DNA from 2 places in the Micromonospora hortensis genome. Region 2 is predicted to be linked to the other one. Evidence: predicted binding sites of a transcription regulator. Region 2 holds the regulator's gene; the other holds the start of a gene.
The links. Region 2 encodes HspR, which represses chaperone genes until heat shock. Its sites were predicted from a motif close to TTGAGTNNNNNNNACTCAA; they were not measured.
Positions count from the first base shown of each region.

Region 1: the regulator HspR is predicted to act here: its motif matches at 5,042-5,060, upstream of lon (endopeptidase La).

Region 1 is NZ_JAKKFE010000026.1:211,683-220,033, reverse strand. It holds gene NIE111_RS19425 (PDDEXK family nuclease) at 1-348, shown strand, start outside; gene NIE111_RS19420 (hypothetical protein) at 645-1,934, shown strand; gene NIE111_RS19415 (histone-like nucleoid-structuring protein Lsr2) at 2,061-2,408, opposite strand; gene NIE111_RS19410 (response regulator) at 2,553-3,161, opposite strand; gene NIE111_RS19405 (sensor histidine kinase) at 3,260-3,991, shown strand; gene NIE111_RS19400 (manganese catalase) at 4,075-4,944, shown strand; gene lon (endopeptidase La) at 5,084-7,414, shown strand; gene NIE111_RS19390 (DoxX family protein) at 7,545-7,949, shown strand; gene NIE111_RS19385 (right-handed parallel beta-helix repeat-containing protein) at 8,113-8,351, shown strand, end outside.
Region 2 is NZ_JAKKFE010000023.1:73,019-81,369, reverse strand. It holds gene NIE111_RS16570 (cation:proton antiporter regulatory subunit) at 1-126, shown strand, start outside; gene NIE111_RS16565 (cation:proton antiporter) at 132-1,346, shown strand; partial or broken gene NIE111_RS16560 (GNAT family N-acetyltransferase) at 1,335-1,565, opposite strand; gene NIE111_RS16555 (hypothetical protein) at 1,785-2,216, shown strand; gene NIE111_RS16550 (hypothetical protein) at 2,457-2,651, opposite strand; gene NIE111_RS16545 (heat shock protein transcriptional repressor HspR) at 2,788-3,228, opposite strand; gene dnaJ (molecular chaperone DnaJ) at 3,259-4,446, opposite strand; gene grpE (nucleotide exchange factor GrpE) at 4,532-5,287, opposite strand; gene dnaK (molecular chaperone DnaK) at 5,336-7,204, opposite strand; gene NIE111_RS16525 (GTPase domain-containing protein) at 7,425-8,351, shown strand, end outside.

The DNA of each region.
Region 1 (8,351 bases), on a different contig from region 2:
GCGGCGGTCGAGGCGTACGTGGCAGGGCAGGTGGCCGACCCGATCGTGCGAGGGCTGCACGTCCGCTGGGCTGACGGTCCGGCGCAGGGGTGGAGCTGGGTGCAGGTACGCCCCGACGCGTGCCTCATCGAGCAGGTATCGGTGACCGAGCACCGTTTCTCCTGCGGCGTCGACGCGGCCCGACTGGCCGAGGATCTCGCCGCCGTCGCCGTGGGGGAACGACTGCGAGAGAACGCCGTCGCCGACCTGCTGTCGCGCGCCGAGTGGACCGCGCAGATCGCCGCGCTGAGCCAGCGCCGCCACGAACTGGTCGGCGGGTTCGCCTTCGACCACCTCTGCGCCGACTGACCAGCGCCCGTTTCACCTGCTGATCCCTGCTCCGCGCCGGCTCCCGTGTCGGGTCGCGGCAATTTCCTGTGCGTCTGTTGAACCTTCCCGGCCGCCGCCCCGTACTCCTGCGCGAATGAACAGGATCTCCCCATCCGCGTCCACCGGGCGCGGGAGACGGTGCGGAAAGGGCATCGTCGGCCATCGACGCATTACCTGGTAGGTCACGGTGGGTCGCCACCGCGGCGTGCCACCTCACATCCGTCGGTCCGCCGAGGGCAGAAATCCACTACCGGATCGAGAAGGAGAGCAATTCGATGCGCAGGTCCACTCGGGCGCGCCGGCCTTCCGGCAACGCGCGGAGCAAGCGTCTGCTGGCAGTTGTCGGCACGCTCGCGGTCTTCGGCGGAGTTGTCGCCGTGACTCAGATTTCGTCGGCCCAGGACCGGCGGACAAATAAGCCACGTCCGGCTTCCGGGCAGTGCGTGGAGCCGAGCCCGGGCGCGACCGCGCCGACCGGTGGCGGCTCGACCAGCCGGACCTGGCAGAACGGTCGGTGGGTGCGTAACCACTGGGGTGACGGACAGCAGTCGGTCCCCGAGTGCGAGGACGGCAAGGACGGCACTGTGGGTACCGGCACGGCCATCGCCTGTCCGGACGTGGCGGCCAAGCTGCCGCAGGTGCCGAACCGGGCGCGAGCCGAGGTGGACCGCAACCTCGCCCAGTTGCAGACCCAGATCGCCGAGGCGGACCGCCGGCTCGCCGCCGAGGGCAACAAGGGTGAGGCGTTCATCCGCAACGCGATCCTCCAGCCGTTGGCCGGCAAGCGCCGCGCCGTGCTGGACCGGATCACGACCGCCATCGACCGGGCCGGACCTCGGCCGCAGGGCCTCGCGCAGCTCGCCGAGTGCCAGGTGCAGCCCACCGGCGGCACGGGCGGCAACAACGGCGGCGGCACCACGCCCACCACCACCCCCGGTGGCGGCAACAACGGTGGCGGCAACAACGGCGGTGGCAACAACGGTGGCGGGAACAACGGCGGTGGCACCGCACCCGGCGCCGGGCTCGGCGTGCTCGCCAACGACTGCGACGAGAGCCGGCTCCAGCCGCACGACGGTTTCCAGAACGGCAACCGCTGCGTGAGCACCGAATTCGGTGAGGTCGGCGCGGCGGCCAACAACCCGTCGCTGCTGATCACCCAGTTCCCCGAGCAGGTCGGCCAGAACCAGCCCTTCACCCTGCGGGTCAGCACCCGCAACCTGGTCCGGGACCGATTCCTGGCCGCCGGTCAGGGTGGTTACTACGTGGAGAGCTCGCTCCTCAACGACCAGGGCCTGGTCCGCGGTCACTTCCACACCGCGTGCCGGATGCTGGACAGCCTGACCGCTCCGCCGGAGCCGCAGGAGGTGCCGGCGTTCTTCGTCGCGACCGAGGACGGCCGCGGTGGGGCCCAGCCCGACGAGGTGACGATCCAGATTCCGGGCCTGCCGGAGTCCGGTACCGCCCAGTGCTCCGTCTGGGCCGGTGACGGCTCGCACCGCCTGCCGATGATGGAGCGGGCCAACCAGACCCCCGCCTTCGACTCGGTGCGCATCGACGTCAACTGAGCTGACCTACCAACGGTGGCCGGCCACCCGGGGCGACAACCCGGGGTGGTCGGCCACCGCCTCACTTTGGGTGCCCGGACAAACGACGGGGCCCCGCCGTTTCCGGCGGGGCCCCGTCGAGTCGCGTCAGCGGCTCTTGTACGCCTCGACGACCTCAACCGGGATCCGGCCGCGCTCGGAAATCTTGTAGCCGTTCTTGACGGCCCATTCCCGGATGGCCCGGTTCTGCTCCCGATCCATTCCCGCGCCGGCGGGTCGCCCCGGTCGCCGGACTGAACGGGCGCTCTCCACCGGGCCGCGCCCGATCCGCCGACCCGCATTGATGTACGGATCGAGCGCCTTGCGCAGGACGCCGGCATTCTCGTCGGAGACATCGATCGTGTAGGCCACGCCGTCGAGACTGAACTCAACCGTTCGGTCGGCCTTCCCACCGTCGAGGTCGTCGGTCAGGACCGTGATTACTTTTCTCGCCATTGCCGATTACTCCCTGTGTGCGGCGGGATGTGTCCAAAGTCTGACCTACCACCCCGGTAATCCGCAACAATATGCCTTCCATTCATTCGGCGCGTCGCGATTCTGTTACCGAGCAAAACCGTGAATCGGTTCGGTGTCGAGGCGTCATTCCCCGAGGATGCCGCTGTGGCCGGCGACGGCAGCCGCCTCGGCCCGGTTCGAGACCCGCAACTTGCGCAGCAACGCGGCGGTCATCCGTTTCACCGTCCGTTCGGAGACGTGCAGTTCTTCGGCGATGTCGACGGTGCTGCGGCCGGACGCGATTCCCCGCAGCAGCCGCCGTTCCTCGCTGTCCAGGTCGACGGGCGGGGAGCGCGTGGGTCGTAGCATGGCGCGCAGCAGTTCGGCCGGCAGCACTGCCCAGCCGTCGAGGATCGCCAGCAGCGGTGGCAGCAGCTCCTCCGGTTCGCTGGTCTTGGGCAGGAACCCCTCCGCGCCGGCCCGCAGCGCCTCCACCGCTGGCCCGGCGTCGGCGGAACCGGACATCGCGACCACCCGTACCCGTGGGGTGGTCCGCCGGATCGCGGCCACCGCCCGGATGCCGCCCGGCGGCGGCATGTGCAGGTCGACCAGGGCCAGGTCGGGGCGGCAGTTGCTGACCAGGGCCGCCGCCGCGGCGGCGTCGCCGGTCGAGGCGATGACCTCGGCGCGGCCGTTTGTGGTGATCGGGAGCAGCAACTCCAGGCCGCGGACGAAAAGAGGGTGATCGTCCACGACGACGAGTCGCAAGGTGGAGGCTCCCGGCATGTCTGCGCCGTTCCCCAGCGGGTACCGATCATGCGGGTTCGCACCGAACGAGGGGAGTCGGGTGGATGCGCGTACGGCACGGTCTGCGGGACCTGCTGCGAGGGTTGCGCCCGATTGAGCCGACACCGGGCAGGAAACAACCGACGGCTGCCGATTCGGAGTTGCTGCTGCGGGTGTTGTGCCACGAGTTCCGGACGCCGATCAGCACCCTGACCTCGCTGACTCGCGCGTTGGCCGACGAGCGTCAGGAGCTGACCGGGGACGACCGGCGGGCGCTCACTGAGCTGGCCCGTGACCAGGCTGCCCACCTGCAGAGCCTGCTGCTTGACGCGGCCGCCGGCACCGGCGTGCTGACGCCGACTCCGCAACCGGAGCCGGCCGTCGCGCTGGCGGGCATCCTGCGGGAGGCCGCCGCGCTGGTGCCGGTCGGCCGCCGGCGGGCGCGGGCCACCCGGTGGGCGGCCTCCTGCCCGGTACCGGCCGGACGAACCCGTCAAGTACTGGTCAACCTGGTGCAGAACGCGTTGCGGCACGGCCCGCCGGACGGACAGGTCGGGCTCTACGCGACAGTGCGCGGCCCCAGCCTGAGCATCCTGGTCACCGACGAGGGTCGGGTCGATGATGCGCTGCTGGTCGCGCTGCGGCGTCCGGCGCCGGCCGTCGGGATGTCCGGTCTGGGTCTGTGGATCGCGCGGCAGCTCGTCGCGACGGACGGGGGAGCGTTACGGGCGCACCGGCTACGGCCCCGTGGAGTGGCGTTGGAGGTGCTGCTGCCGGTGGCTCGCCCGGTGCGCTGACCCGAGCGGGACACCGGTTGGCCCGCTCGGGTCAGCGGGGCGGGAACGGCCTCGCTAGCTGTTTCCGGTACCGAGGAGGTTGGATGTTCAGCCACGTCAAGGATCTGCAGTTCGAAGCCAAGCCGGACGGCCCGGACGCGGCGTTCGCCCGTCGTTTGCAGGAGGTGTTGGGCGGCAAGTGGGGCGAGATGACTGTCGCCAACCAGTATCTCTTCCAGGGTTGGAACTGCCGACTGCCCGGCAAGTACAAGGACCTGCTGCTCGACGTCGGCACGGAGGAGATGGGCCACGTCGAGATGATCGTCACGATGATCACCCGGCTGTTGGACAACGCGCCGCTGTCGCTGACCGAGGGGATCGCGGAGGACCCCGGAGGCGCCGCGACCTACGCCGGTGAGAACCCGGCGCACTTCATTCACGGTGGTGGTGGGGCCCTGCCCACCGATTCCAACGGGGTGCCGTGGAGCGGCGCGTTCATCACCGCCAGCGGCAACCTGTTGGCCGATTTTCAGCTCAACGTCACCGCCGAGGCGCAGGGTCGGCTCCAGGTCGCCCGGTTGTTCCACATGACCGACGACCCGGGCGTCAAGCAGATGCTGCGCTTCCTGCTGGCCCGCGACACGATGCACCAGAACATGTGGCTGGCGGCGATCGAGCAGCTCAAGGAGGACGGGCTGGAGGAGATGCCGGTGCCGGAGGCGTTCCCGGACTCGGGTGAGTTCACCGAGGAGTACGGCTACACCTACCTGGGTTTCTCCTCGGGCACCGACGCCGCCCAGGGGCGCTGGGCGTCCGGGCCCTCACCGGACGGCAAGGGCGAGTTCCGGTACGACGACAACCCGCTGGCGAACGCGCCGGAACCGGTGCTGCCTCCGGGTGACCCTCGCCTGTACGGCACCAACCCCGGAGTGGCCGGCTCGGTGGTGAACGCGGTGAAGAGCAAGCTCACCTGAGGTGCTTGTCGGGTCGCCCGCCGGTCCCGGGCGACCCGACGGACCGGGAGAAGAGTGGTCTGGGTCACAGAGCGGAACAAGGGGAACGCTTTGTTACTTGAGTGAGACACGCTCAACTCAACGCGATGGCAGGTGTTCGATGGCAACTCTTCCGGTACTTCCCCTGACCGACGCCGTGCTGCTGCCCGGGATGGTCATCCCGGTGACCCTCGACCCCACCACCCAGGCCGCTATCGACGCGGCGCGTGCGACCGGCGACCGCAAGCTGCTGGCCGTGCCGCGCATCGACGGCGAATACGGCCCGGTGGGCGTGGTCGCCACCATCGAGAAGGTCGGCCGGCTGCCCGAGGGTGAGCCCGCCGCCGTCATCCGTGGCCTGTCCCGGGCCCGGATCGGCTCCGGCGTGCCCGGTCCCGGCGCCGCTCTCTGGGTCGAGGCGACCGAACTCGACGAACCCGCCCACGCCGGTCGGGCCCGGGAACTCGCCCGCGAGTACCGCGCCCTGGTGACCTCAGTGCTCCAACAGCGGGGCGCCTGGCAGGTCATCGACGCCGTGGAGCGGATGACCGACCTCTCCGAGCTGGCCGACTCGGCCGGTTACGCGCCCTGGCTGACGCTGGAGCAGAAGACCGAGCTGCTCGCCGCGCCGGACGTCACCGCCCGGCTGGAGCTGCTGGTCGGCTGGGTGAAGGACTACCTGGCCGAGCAGGAGGTCACCGAGCAGATCAACAGTGACGTCCGCGAGGGGCTGGAGAAGTCCCAGCGCGAGTTCCTTCTGCGCCAGCAACTCGCCGCGATCCGCAAGGAGCTGGGCGAGGACGAGCCGGACGGCTCCGCCGACTACCGGTCCCGCGTCGAGTCCGCCGAGCTGCCGGAGAAGGTACGCGAGGCTGCCATGCGCGAGGTCGGCAAGCTGGAGCGGGCCAGCGACGCCTCCCCGGAGGCGGGCTGGATCCGTACCTGGCTGGACACCGTGCTCGAGATGCCGTGGGGCACGCGTACCGAGGACAACACCGACCTGGCCGCGGCTCGGGCGGTGCTCGACGCCGACCACGCCGGCCTGTCCGACGTCAAGGACCGCATCCTGGAGTACCTGGCGGTGCGCAACCGGCGAGCCGAGCGCAACCTCGGTGTGGTCGGCGGTCGCGGCTCCGGCGCGGTGCTCGCCCTCGCCGGTCCTCCCGGGGTGGGTAAGACCAGCCTCGGCGAATCCGTGGCGCGGGCGCTCGGGCGCAACTTCGTCCGGGTCTCCCTCGGCGGCGTCCGCGACGAGGCGGAGATCCGCGGGCACCGGCGCACCTACGTGGGGGCGCTGCCCGGTCGGATCGTCCGCGCGTTGCGCGAGGCCGGTTCGATGAACCCGGTCGTGCTCCTCGACGAGGTGGACAAGCTGGCCGCCGGCTACGCCGGTGACCCGGCCGCCGCCCTGCTGGAGGTGCTCGACCCGGCCCAGAACCACACCTTCCGGGATCACTACCTGGAAGTCGACCTCGACCTGTCCGACGTGCTCTTCCTGGCCACCGCCAACGTGGTGGAGTCCATCCCCGGCCCCCTGCTGGACCGGATGGAGCTGGTCACCCTGGACGGGTACACCGAGGACGAGAAGGTCGCCATCGCCCGCGACCACCTGCTGCCCCGGCAGCGGGAGCGGGCCGGGCTGACCGTCGACGAGGTCAGCGTCGCCGACGAGGCTCTCGCGCTGATCGCGGGGGAGTACACCCGGGAGGCCGGCGTCCGGCAGCTCGAGCGGGCTCTGGCCAAGATCCTGCGCAAGGTGGCGGTGACGCTGGCGACGGACCCGACCCCGGCACGCGTGGGCACCGACAACCTCACCGGTTACCTGGGTCGGCCGAAGTTCACACCGGAATCGGCCGAGCGTACCGCCGTGCCCGGCGTGGCCACCGGTCTGGCCGTCACGGGCGCCGGTGGGGACGTGCTCTTCATCGAGGCGACGAGCATGGAGGGTGAGCCGGGGCTGACCCTGACCGGCCAGCTCGGTGACGTGATGAAGGAGTCGGCGCAGATCGCACTCTCCTACCTGCGCTCCAACGGGCGGCGGTTCGGCATCGACCCGAACGCTCTCGCGGGACGCCGGATCCACGTCCACTTCCCGGCGGGCGCGGTGCCCAAGGACGGTCCGAGCGCCGGCATCACCATGGTCACGGCCCTGGCGTCGCTGGTCACCGGTCGCCCGGTCCGCCCCGAGTTCGGGATGACCGGTGAGGTGACGCTCTCCGGTCGGGTGCTGCCGATCGGTGGGGTGAAGCAGAAGCTGCTCGCGGCGCACCGGGCCGGCCTCACCGAGGTGATCATCCCGGCGCGCAACGAGCCCGACCTGGACGACCTGCCGACCGAGGTGCGCGAGGCACTGACAGTGCACACCCTGGCCGACGTGGCCGACGTGCTCGCCCTGGCGTTGCGCCCGGCCGACGTGAAGACGCTGGACGGTCCGGCGCTCTTCGCGGTCTGACGCTCCGACCAATTGGGCCCCCTCCGTCTTCCGACGGCGGGGGCCCTTTCGGTACGCCGGGCAGGTCTACTGTCTCGTCTGCACCGTCAACCACCTCTCCGCCGCGAGGCGGCCCCCTGGAGGAACCCCCGTGAACGTGGTGCTCTGGATCATTCAGATCCTGCTCGCCGCCGTCTTCGCCGGCGTCGGGCTGGCCAAGCTGAGCCAGCCCAAGGACAAGCTGCGCGACGTGATGCGGTGGGTGGACCCGGTGCCGCCGTCACAGGTCAAGTCGCTCGGCGCGGTCGAGCTGCTGGCCGCCGCCGGGCTCGTACTGCCCGCTGCCACCGGCATCGCCACAGTGCTCACTCCACTCGCCGCCGTCGGGCTGGTCATCGTCATGATCGGCGGCATGTTGGTGCACCTGCGCGCCCGCAAACAGCAGGCCACCCAGGAGGGGCGTCGCACCGAGATCCAGGGCGCGGTCGCCTGCGCTGTGCTGCTCGTCCTCGCCGCCGTGGTGGCCTGGGGCCGTTTCGGCCCGTACGCCCTCTGATCCGTGCCGGCCGGCGCGCGACAATGCACAGTGGAGTCCGCCCGCCGCTCGAGGTGGCACTCAACGGGGGAGAGGCATGGAACCGATCGTGAGCGCACCTGATGCGGGACCGCCGGCAGTGCCACAACGGTCAGGTCCACCGGGCCGACGGTTGGGACGGCGCTTGCTCTTCGCTGGCGGCGCGGGCGCCGCGGTGGCCACGACGGTGGCCACCCTCGCCGCTGCTGAACACGGCGGATCACCGCCCGTCACGACCGTGCGGGAGGCCCCGCTCAGCCTCCGGGACCCCAGGGTCGGCTGTCGGCTCGACGGCAGTGACGAGTCGGACAAGGTCACCACCGCGCTGAACCTGCTACCGGCCGGTGGTGGGGAGATCTTCCAACCGGTGGGCGCACTCGGTCT
Region 2 (8,351 bases):
GAAGTGATCGTTTCGCCACTCCCCTCCTTCCGCTTCGCGGCCGGCGACGTGGTGGTCGTTGTCGGGACCCGTAGAGGTCTCGACGGCGTTTCCGCCATCCTCGCCGACAGTGACCCGGACGGCTGAGGCGGATGCACGATTTCACCACGCTGCTCATCGAAGTCGGTGCGCTGCTGCTGCTGCTTGGGCTTCTCAGCCGGCTCAGCCGGCGATTCGGCCTCTCTCCCATTCCCCTCTACCTGCTCGCCGGGCTCGCGTTCGGGCACGGCGGGCTGCTGCCGCTGGACGCCAGCGAGGAGTTCTTCGCGGTCGGCGCCGAGATCGGCGTCATCCTTCTGCTGGTGATGCTCGGGCTGGAGTATTCAGCCAACGAACTCGTCGGCAACCTGCGCTCGGCGGCACCGGCCGGGCTGATCGACGGCGTCCTCAACGCGCTACCCGGCGCGGGGTTCGCCCTGCTGCTCGGCTGGGACTGGGTCGCCGCCCTGGTACTCGGCGGCATCACCTGGGTGTCCTCCTCCGGGGTGATCGCCAAGGTCCTCGCCGACCTGGGCCGGCTCGGTAACCGGGAAACCCCGGTGATCCTCTCGGTGCTGGTCATCGAGGACCTGGCAATGGCCCTCTACCTGCCGCTCGTCACCGCCGTACTGGCCGGCACCGGCCTGCTCGGCGGCGGAATCGCGCTCACCATCGCGGTGGGCACTGTGCTGATCGTGCTGGTGGTCGCCATCCGGTACGGCCACCTGATCTCGTCCGCCCTGTCGGTGAAGGACCCGGAGGCGCTGCTGCTCGGCGTACTCGGTCTGACATTGCTGATCGCGGGCCTCGCCGCGTCGCTCAAGGTGTCGGCGGCGGTCGGCGCGTTCCTGGTCGGCATCGCGCTCTCCGGCCCGGTGGCGCACCACGCCACCGAATTGCTCTCGCCGCTGCGGGACCTGTTCGCCGCTGTGTTCTTCGTCTTCTTCGGCCTGACCACCGACCCGCAGGACATCCCCCCGGTGCTGCTGCCGGCGCTCGCGTTGGCAGTGGTCACCATGGCGACGAAGACGCTCACCGGCTACCTGGCCGCCCGCCGGGTCGGCATCGCGGAACCCGGTCGATGGCGGACCGGCCTGGCACTCGTACCCCGAGGTGAGTTCTCCATCGTCATCGCCGGGCTCGCGGTGGCCGCTGGGAGTGTCGAGCCGCGGTTGGCGGCGCTGGCCGCGACGTACGTCCTGATCACCGTGGTGACCGGGCCGATCCTGGCCCGGCTGCCGGACTACCCGTGGTTCAAGCGGTGGCTGCGCAACCGCGCGGCGGCCCAACGGCGGGAGCCGATCCCGGTCGCCGACTCACTGCACTGAGATCCACCTGAACGCCGCGGCGGCGTGCGTCGCACCCTCGCGGAGGTAGAAGCGGTGCGCCTCGGTCCGGGCGAGGCCGGACTCCAGGAAGACATAGTCGGCACCCTTGTCGTGCGCCCACGCCCTGGCCGCCGCCAGGAGGCGGGAGCCGACACCCCGGGAGCGCCACTCGGGGTGCACGGCGAGATCCTCGCGAAAAGCCACTCCAGCCCCTCGACGAAGTCGGCCTCGGCACCCCGCCGTAACCGTCTAACGTGGATTGTCATAGGAGCGTCATCGGCTGCGCTGTCGATGCAACGGACCCGCCCGTGCCAACGGTTGCGGAATTGCTCCTCGCGGGTACTACCGCAGCACCCGACGGCGGGTTACCGTTTCGCCCCAGCAGCCAGGGTCCGCAGGCAGCGTTGCCAAACGCGGGCGAGAGCGGAAGGTTGGCCGGTGAGCGTGCAGGAGTCGACGTTCCACGGCTTCGCCAACCCCGTCGATCCGACTCCGGCGGAGTTGCGAGCCTGGGCGTACAAGCCCGATTCGGTGCCGTTGGCCTCGATGCCACCCGACTGGGACCTGCTGGTCTCCGGCGACCGGCTGGTGTTGACGCTCTTCGAGTTGGCGATGGATCCAAGCTGCCCGGCCCGGCGGTTCGCGCTGCACTGCCTCTACATCTACGCGGCCGACGGCATCCGGACGAACTTCCGCGCCCACCCGAAGCGCCGCTTCCGCAAGCTCGTCGAACAGGCCGAGCGTGACGGCGACGAACTGATGAAGGTCTGGGCGCACAACGGCCGGGTGCTGTTGGCCCGACCGGACCTCTTCGTCTACCGGGACTGGTGCGAGGGCGGCCTGGTCCGCGAAAACCGCCGCCTCGGCTGAGACGACTCAGGTGGCTCCCTCGCCCGCGGTGGCTGGGTGCTGTGCTGTTCGCGGCCCTTTGGAGCTGATGTCGCAAACGATTCAGCTCGAAAGGACCTACGCGTCGGCTGGCCACCCACCCCGGGCCGAGGGCGGCGTCCCGACGTCCGGCCCGCACTCCGACGGCGAACGGGCCCCGACCCCGACGCGGCGAACGGGCCGGGACCCCCCGTGGGTCCCGGCCCGCACGTCGGTCACCGGTCAGTCCTGCTTGCGTTCCGTCTCGGCTCGGCCCCGTTCGCCGGCGTGGTCGCCGTCTTCGGCGAACCGGCCCGCGATGATCCGGTCCCGGTAGGTCCCCTCGGTCACCTTGTCGAACTTCTTGCGGACGGTCTCGGCCAGGTTCTCCAACCGGTCCTCGGTCTGCTGGGCCACCTTCTTCGCCGATTCCGCCATCGCTCCCCCTCGCCATGCCGGTAGGTCCAGATTAAGCCGATTGGACCCTTATCGACAGGCTAACTGAAGCGGCCCGGACCGCGCCGGGAATCCAGCGCGGTCCGGGCCGAGAAGACAGATCCGGGTGAGCGGCAGGTCAGCGATCGGGCGTCCGGCGGGGGCGCCACACCACCAGCGCTGTGGACGTGCGGTTGGTCGGCACCAGATCCCGGCCCGGGAAGCGGGCCAACGACTCCAGCTCCGCCACCCGGCGGTACGCGGCGTCCAGCTCCGCCTCCAGCCGAGCCACCCGCTGCTGCGCCTGCTCCAGCAGCCGCTCCAGCCCGATGATCCGCTTGACGCCGGCCAGGTTGATCCCGTCGTCCTGGCTGAGCCGCTGCACCTCGCGCAGCAGCACCACGTCGCGGACGCTGTAGCGACGCCCGCCACCAGCGGCCCGGCCGGGCTGCACCAGCCCCAGTCGGTCGTACTGGCGCAGGGTCTGCGGGTGCATCCCCGCCATCCGTGCCGCTACCGAGATCATCAGCACCTTGGCCTCGTAGGCAGGGTCGCCCGAACCGAGGAACTCGCCCGACATCCCGCTCACCTCCGCGTCCATTCCACCGGACTAACTGACTCGACGCACCCGTGCGTCGAGATGTTCCCGGGCCGCCGGCGGGGTCTGCTCGGCGAACGACTCCAGCGCCGTACGCGCCTCGTCCGACAACCGGGCCGGCACCACCACGTCCAGCGTGACCAGCAGGTCACCGGCCTGGCCGTCGCGACGGACCACGCCCTTGCCGCGAGCCCGCAGCACCCGCCCGCTCGGCGTTCCCGGCGGCACCCGCAAGGTCATCGCACCGTCGAGCGTGGGCACCCGCAGGTCCGTGCCGAGCACGGCCTCCGCGAAGGTGACCGGCACGGTCAGCGTCAGGTCGTCCCCGGTACGCCCGAACAGCTCGTCCGGCCGGACCTTGACGTGCACGAAGAGGTCACCAGCCGGGCCACCGCGCTCGCCCGGCTCGCCACGCCCGGCCAGCCGGATGCGTTGACCGTCGGCCACACCGGCCGGGAAGCGCACGTTCATGGTGCGGGTCTTGGTGACACCGCCGCTGCCGTGGCACTCCGGGCACTTCTCCTCGACCACTGTGCCGACGCCCTGGCAGTTGCGGCACGGCTCGGAGAAGCTGAACGACCCCTGGTTGCGGGTGGTCACGCCGGCACCGTGACAGACCGGGCAGGTACGCGGCTGGGTGCCGGGCTTGGCCCCGTTGCCGTGGCAGGTGTCGCAGACTCCCGGCGCGCGCAGCGTCAGGGGCAGCGTCACCCCGCGCACCGCGTCGCCGAAGTCCAGCGCCACCTCGGTCTCCACGTCCCGGCCACGGGCCGGACCGTGTGGTGCGGCCTGCCCACCGGCCTGACCACCACTGAAGATCGAGCTGAAGAGGTCCTGGAAGCCGGCGCCGCCGAAGCGACGATCGCCGCCTCCGCCTCCGCCGCCGCCGAACATGTCGGAGACGTCGAACGGCATGCCGCCCGGCTGACCCCCACCCCGGGCGTTGCGCCGGAACGCGCCCGAGCCGAAGAGCGAACGCATCTCGTCGTACTCGCGACGGCGGCCGCTGTCCGACAGCACGTTGTACGCCTCGGACGCGGCCTTGAACCGCTCCTCGGCCTTCGGGTCGCCCGGGTTGTGGTCCGGGTGCGACTCCCGGGCCACCTTGCGGTACGCCTTCTTGATGTCATCCGCGGAGGCGGCCTTGTCCACGCCGAGCACGGCGTAGAAGTCCTTCTCGATCCAGTCCTTCGAACTCACCGGTCCACCTCCTTCCGACCCTGGTGGCCCGGCCGTCCCGCCCACCGCTGAGCGGTGGGCGGGACAGCTCGGTCACTGTCTGGCACTATTTCGGATCCGCGACCGCGACCAGCGCGGGGCGCAACAGCCGCTCACCGAGCTGGTAGCCGCGTCGCATGACCTGTACGCAGGTCGGCTCGCTGACGTCGGCCGAGGTCTGGTGCGCGACCGCCTCGTGCCGGGTCGGATCGAACGGGTCGCCCTGCTCGCCGAAGGCGTTCAGGCCGAACTTGCCCAGCGCTGTGGTGAGTTGTTCCGCCACAGTGCCGAACGGCCCGACCAGGTCGCCGTGTTCCCGGGCCCGGTCCAGGTCGTCCAGGATCGGCAGCAGCGCGGCCAGCACCGAACCGGTCGCCTGCTCCTGGACGAGGCTGCGGTCGCGGTCGACCCGCTTGCGGTAGTTGGCGTACTCCGCCGACACCCGCTGCAGGTCCTTGGTCCGCTCGTCGAGCTCGGCCCGGAGCGCCTCCAGCTCGGCGCCGAGCGAGGTGCCCGTGCCGCCGCCGTCCACCGGCTGCGCCGGGGCGTCCACCACCGGCGGACCGGACGGCTCCGGCCCGTCGGTGGAGTTGACCTCGACCTCGATCTCGTCGACCACTACCTCGGCGTCCTCGACCAGACCCTCGGCCGGAACACCGGTCTCCGCGTCGGCGGCGGTCCCCTCCGGCTCGGCGGTGTCGACGAGCTTGCGGTTGTTGCGGATGACGACCCGCTCCCCGTCGCCGGTCGGCTCCGTGGTCGCGGAGCCACCCGGCGTCGACCCGGTGTCGCCCGGGTCGGCGGCTCGTGGCTTCTGCGTCATGCGGCTACCTCATCCCCTTCGCCGTGCAAACGTGTCGGAGGCCGATGGTCACTTCTTGCCGTCCTCGTCCACGATTTCCGCGTCGACCACGTCGTCGGCGCCGCCGGCCTGCGTGCCGGTCGCACCGGTCGCACCGGTCGCACCCGGTCCGGGCTCGCCACCCGGCTGCTGACCCTGCTCGGCCTGCTGCGAGTAGAGCAGCGAACCGGCCTGCTGGGAGACCTGAGCCAGCTTCTCGTGCGCCGACTTGATCTTCTCGATGTCCTGGCCGCCGAGGGCGCCACGCAGCTCGCCGAGCGCCTCGTTGAGCTGCTCGCGGTTCTCACCGGGCAGCTTGTCGCCGCTCTCGGCGAGGAACTTCTCGGTCTGCCACTGGAGCGCCTCGGCCACGTTGCGGGTCTCGGCGTCGTCGCGGCGGCGCTTGTCCTCCTCCGCGTGCTCCTCGGCGTCCCGGCGCATCCGCTCGATGTCGTCCTTCGGCAGCGAGGAGCCGCCGGTGATCGTCATCTTCTGTTCCTTGCCGGTGCCCAGGTCCTTGGCGTGCACGTTGACGATGCCGTTGGCGTCGATGTCGAAGGCGACCTCGATCTGCGGCACACCGCGCGGCGCCGGCGGAAGGCCGGTCAGCTCGAAGGTGCCGAGCTTCTTGTTGTACGCCGCGATCTCCCGCTCACCCTGGAACACCTGGATCAGCACCGACGGCTGGTTGTCGTCAGCCGTGGTGAAGACCTCGGAACGCTTGGTCGGGATGGTGGTGTTGCGCTCGATCAGCTTGGTGAAGATGCCGCCCTTGGTCTCGATGCCCAGGCTGAGCGGGGTCACGTCGAGCAGCAGGACGTCCTTGACCTCACCCTTGAGCACACCGGCCTGGAGGGCGGCGCCGACGGCGACCACCTCGTCCGGGTTGACGCCCTTGTTGGGGTCGCGACCGGTGAGCTGCTTGACCAGGTCGGTCACGGCGGGCATCCGGGTCGAACCGCCGACCAGGATGACGTGCTCGACGTCGGAGATCTTGATCCCCGCGTCCTTCACGGCCTGCTCGAACGGGCCCTTGCAACGGTCCAGCAGGTCCTGCGTCATCCGCTGGAACTCGGCGCGGCTGAGCGTCACGTCGAGGTGCAGCGGGCCGGCCGCGCCAGCGGTGATGTACGGCAGGTTGATGTTGGTGGTGGTGGCGGCGGACAGCTCGATCTTGGCCTTCTCGGCTGCCTCGCGGAGCCGCTGGAGGGCCATCTTGTCCTGAGCCAGGTCGATGCCGTGCTCACCGCGGAACGTCTTGACCAGGTGGTCGATGATCCGCTGGTCCCAGTCGTCGCCACCGAGCTGGTTGTCACCGCTGGTCGACTTGACCTCGACGACGCCCTCGGCCAACTCCAGCAGCGACACGTCGAAGGTGCCACCGCCGAGGTCGAAGACCAGGACGGTCTGCTCCTTGGAGCCCTTGTCCAGCCCGTACGCCAGGGCGGCGGCGGTCGGCTCGTTGACGATCCGCAGCACGTTGAAGCCGGCGATCTCGCCGGCCTCCTTGGTGGCCTGGCGCTGGCTGTCGTTGAAGTAGGCCGGAACGGTGATCACCGCGTCGGTGATCTGCTCACCCAGGTACGCCTCGGCGTCCCGCTTGAGCTTCATCAGCGTCCGGGCCGAGATCTCCTGCGGGGTGTACTTCTTGCCGTCGATGTCGACGGACCAGTTCGTGCCGACCTCGCGCTTGACCGACCGGATCGTCCGGTCCGGGTTGGTCACCGCTTGGCGCTTGGCGACCTCACCGACGAGCACCTCGCCGTTACGGGCGAACGCGACGATCGAAGGAGTCGTCCGCGACCCCTCAGCGTTGGCGATGACGGTGGGCTCACCGCCCTCGAGAACGCTGACGCAGGAGTTCGTCGTGCCGAGGTCGATACCGACCGCACGTGCCATCTTCGCTTCCTCGCTTCATAAGGTTGTGCAGGTGACGGGCATCGCCCGTGGGCTGCTGGCGAGCACCGCTCGCAGCGGGCCCCACCACAAGTTGAGTGAACTTGACTCAATAGTGCCACGCGTTGGCCAATCGTCAAGTTGACTTGAGTCAACCCGACGCAACCCAGCCGTTATTACCGTCCGGTTGTCTTCCCTTGCATCGGTCGGGCACGCTTTAGCGGTGACGACGCACGGCGATCCCGCCACCCGTTCCGGTGCGCCCGCCGTCGCAGCCCGTACCGACCCGCCGGACGCCGCGGAGGAGCCGCCCGCCACCACCGGGGACGACAGCCTCCCCGGCGCACTGTCGGGCCTCCGGGAGGCGATCGGCGCGACCCGGTATCCCCTCGCGCTGCCCTCCGCCAACTCCGCCCGGCACAGCGCCACAGCACTCACCGACCAACTCGACGACTACCTGCTGCCCCGGCTCGCCCGGTTGGACGCCCCACTGCTCGTGGTGGTCGGCGGCTCCACCGGCGCGGGTAAGTCGACCCTGGTCAACAGCCTGGTCAAGGCCCGGGTCAGCGCCGCCGGCGTGCTCCGGCCGACCACCCGCTCCCCGGTGCTGGTCTGCAACCCGTCCGACGCGGCCTGGTTCCGGCAGGGTGACCTCCTGCCCGGGCTGACCCGCACCACCGAGCCGAGCGACGATCCACGCGCCCTGCACCTCGTCACCGCCCCGGCCCTGCCCGCCGGGCTGGCCTTCCTCGACGCGCCCGACATCGACTCGGTCGTCGACGCCAACCGGGCGCTCGCCACCCAACTGCTGGCCGCCGCCGACCTGTGGCTCTTCGTCACCACCGCCGCCCGGTACGCCGACGCGGTGCCCTGGGAGCTGCTGCGCAGTGCCCGGGCGCGCGGCGCGGTGATCGCCATGGTGCTGGACCGGGTGCCCGCCGAGGCCACCGACGAGATCGCCGCGCACCTGACCGAGATGCTCGCCGAGCAGGACCTCGGCCGGGCACCGCTGTTCGTGTTGCCCGAGACCTGGGTCGACGGTCAGGGGCTGCTGCCCGAGGGAGTCACCGCCCCACTGGCCGACTGGTTCGCCCGGTTGGCCGCCGACGTGGACGCGCGGGCGGCGGTGGTTCGCCAGACCCTCGACGGG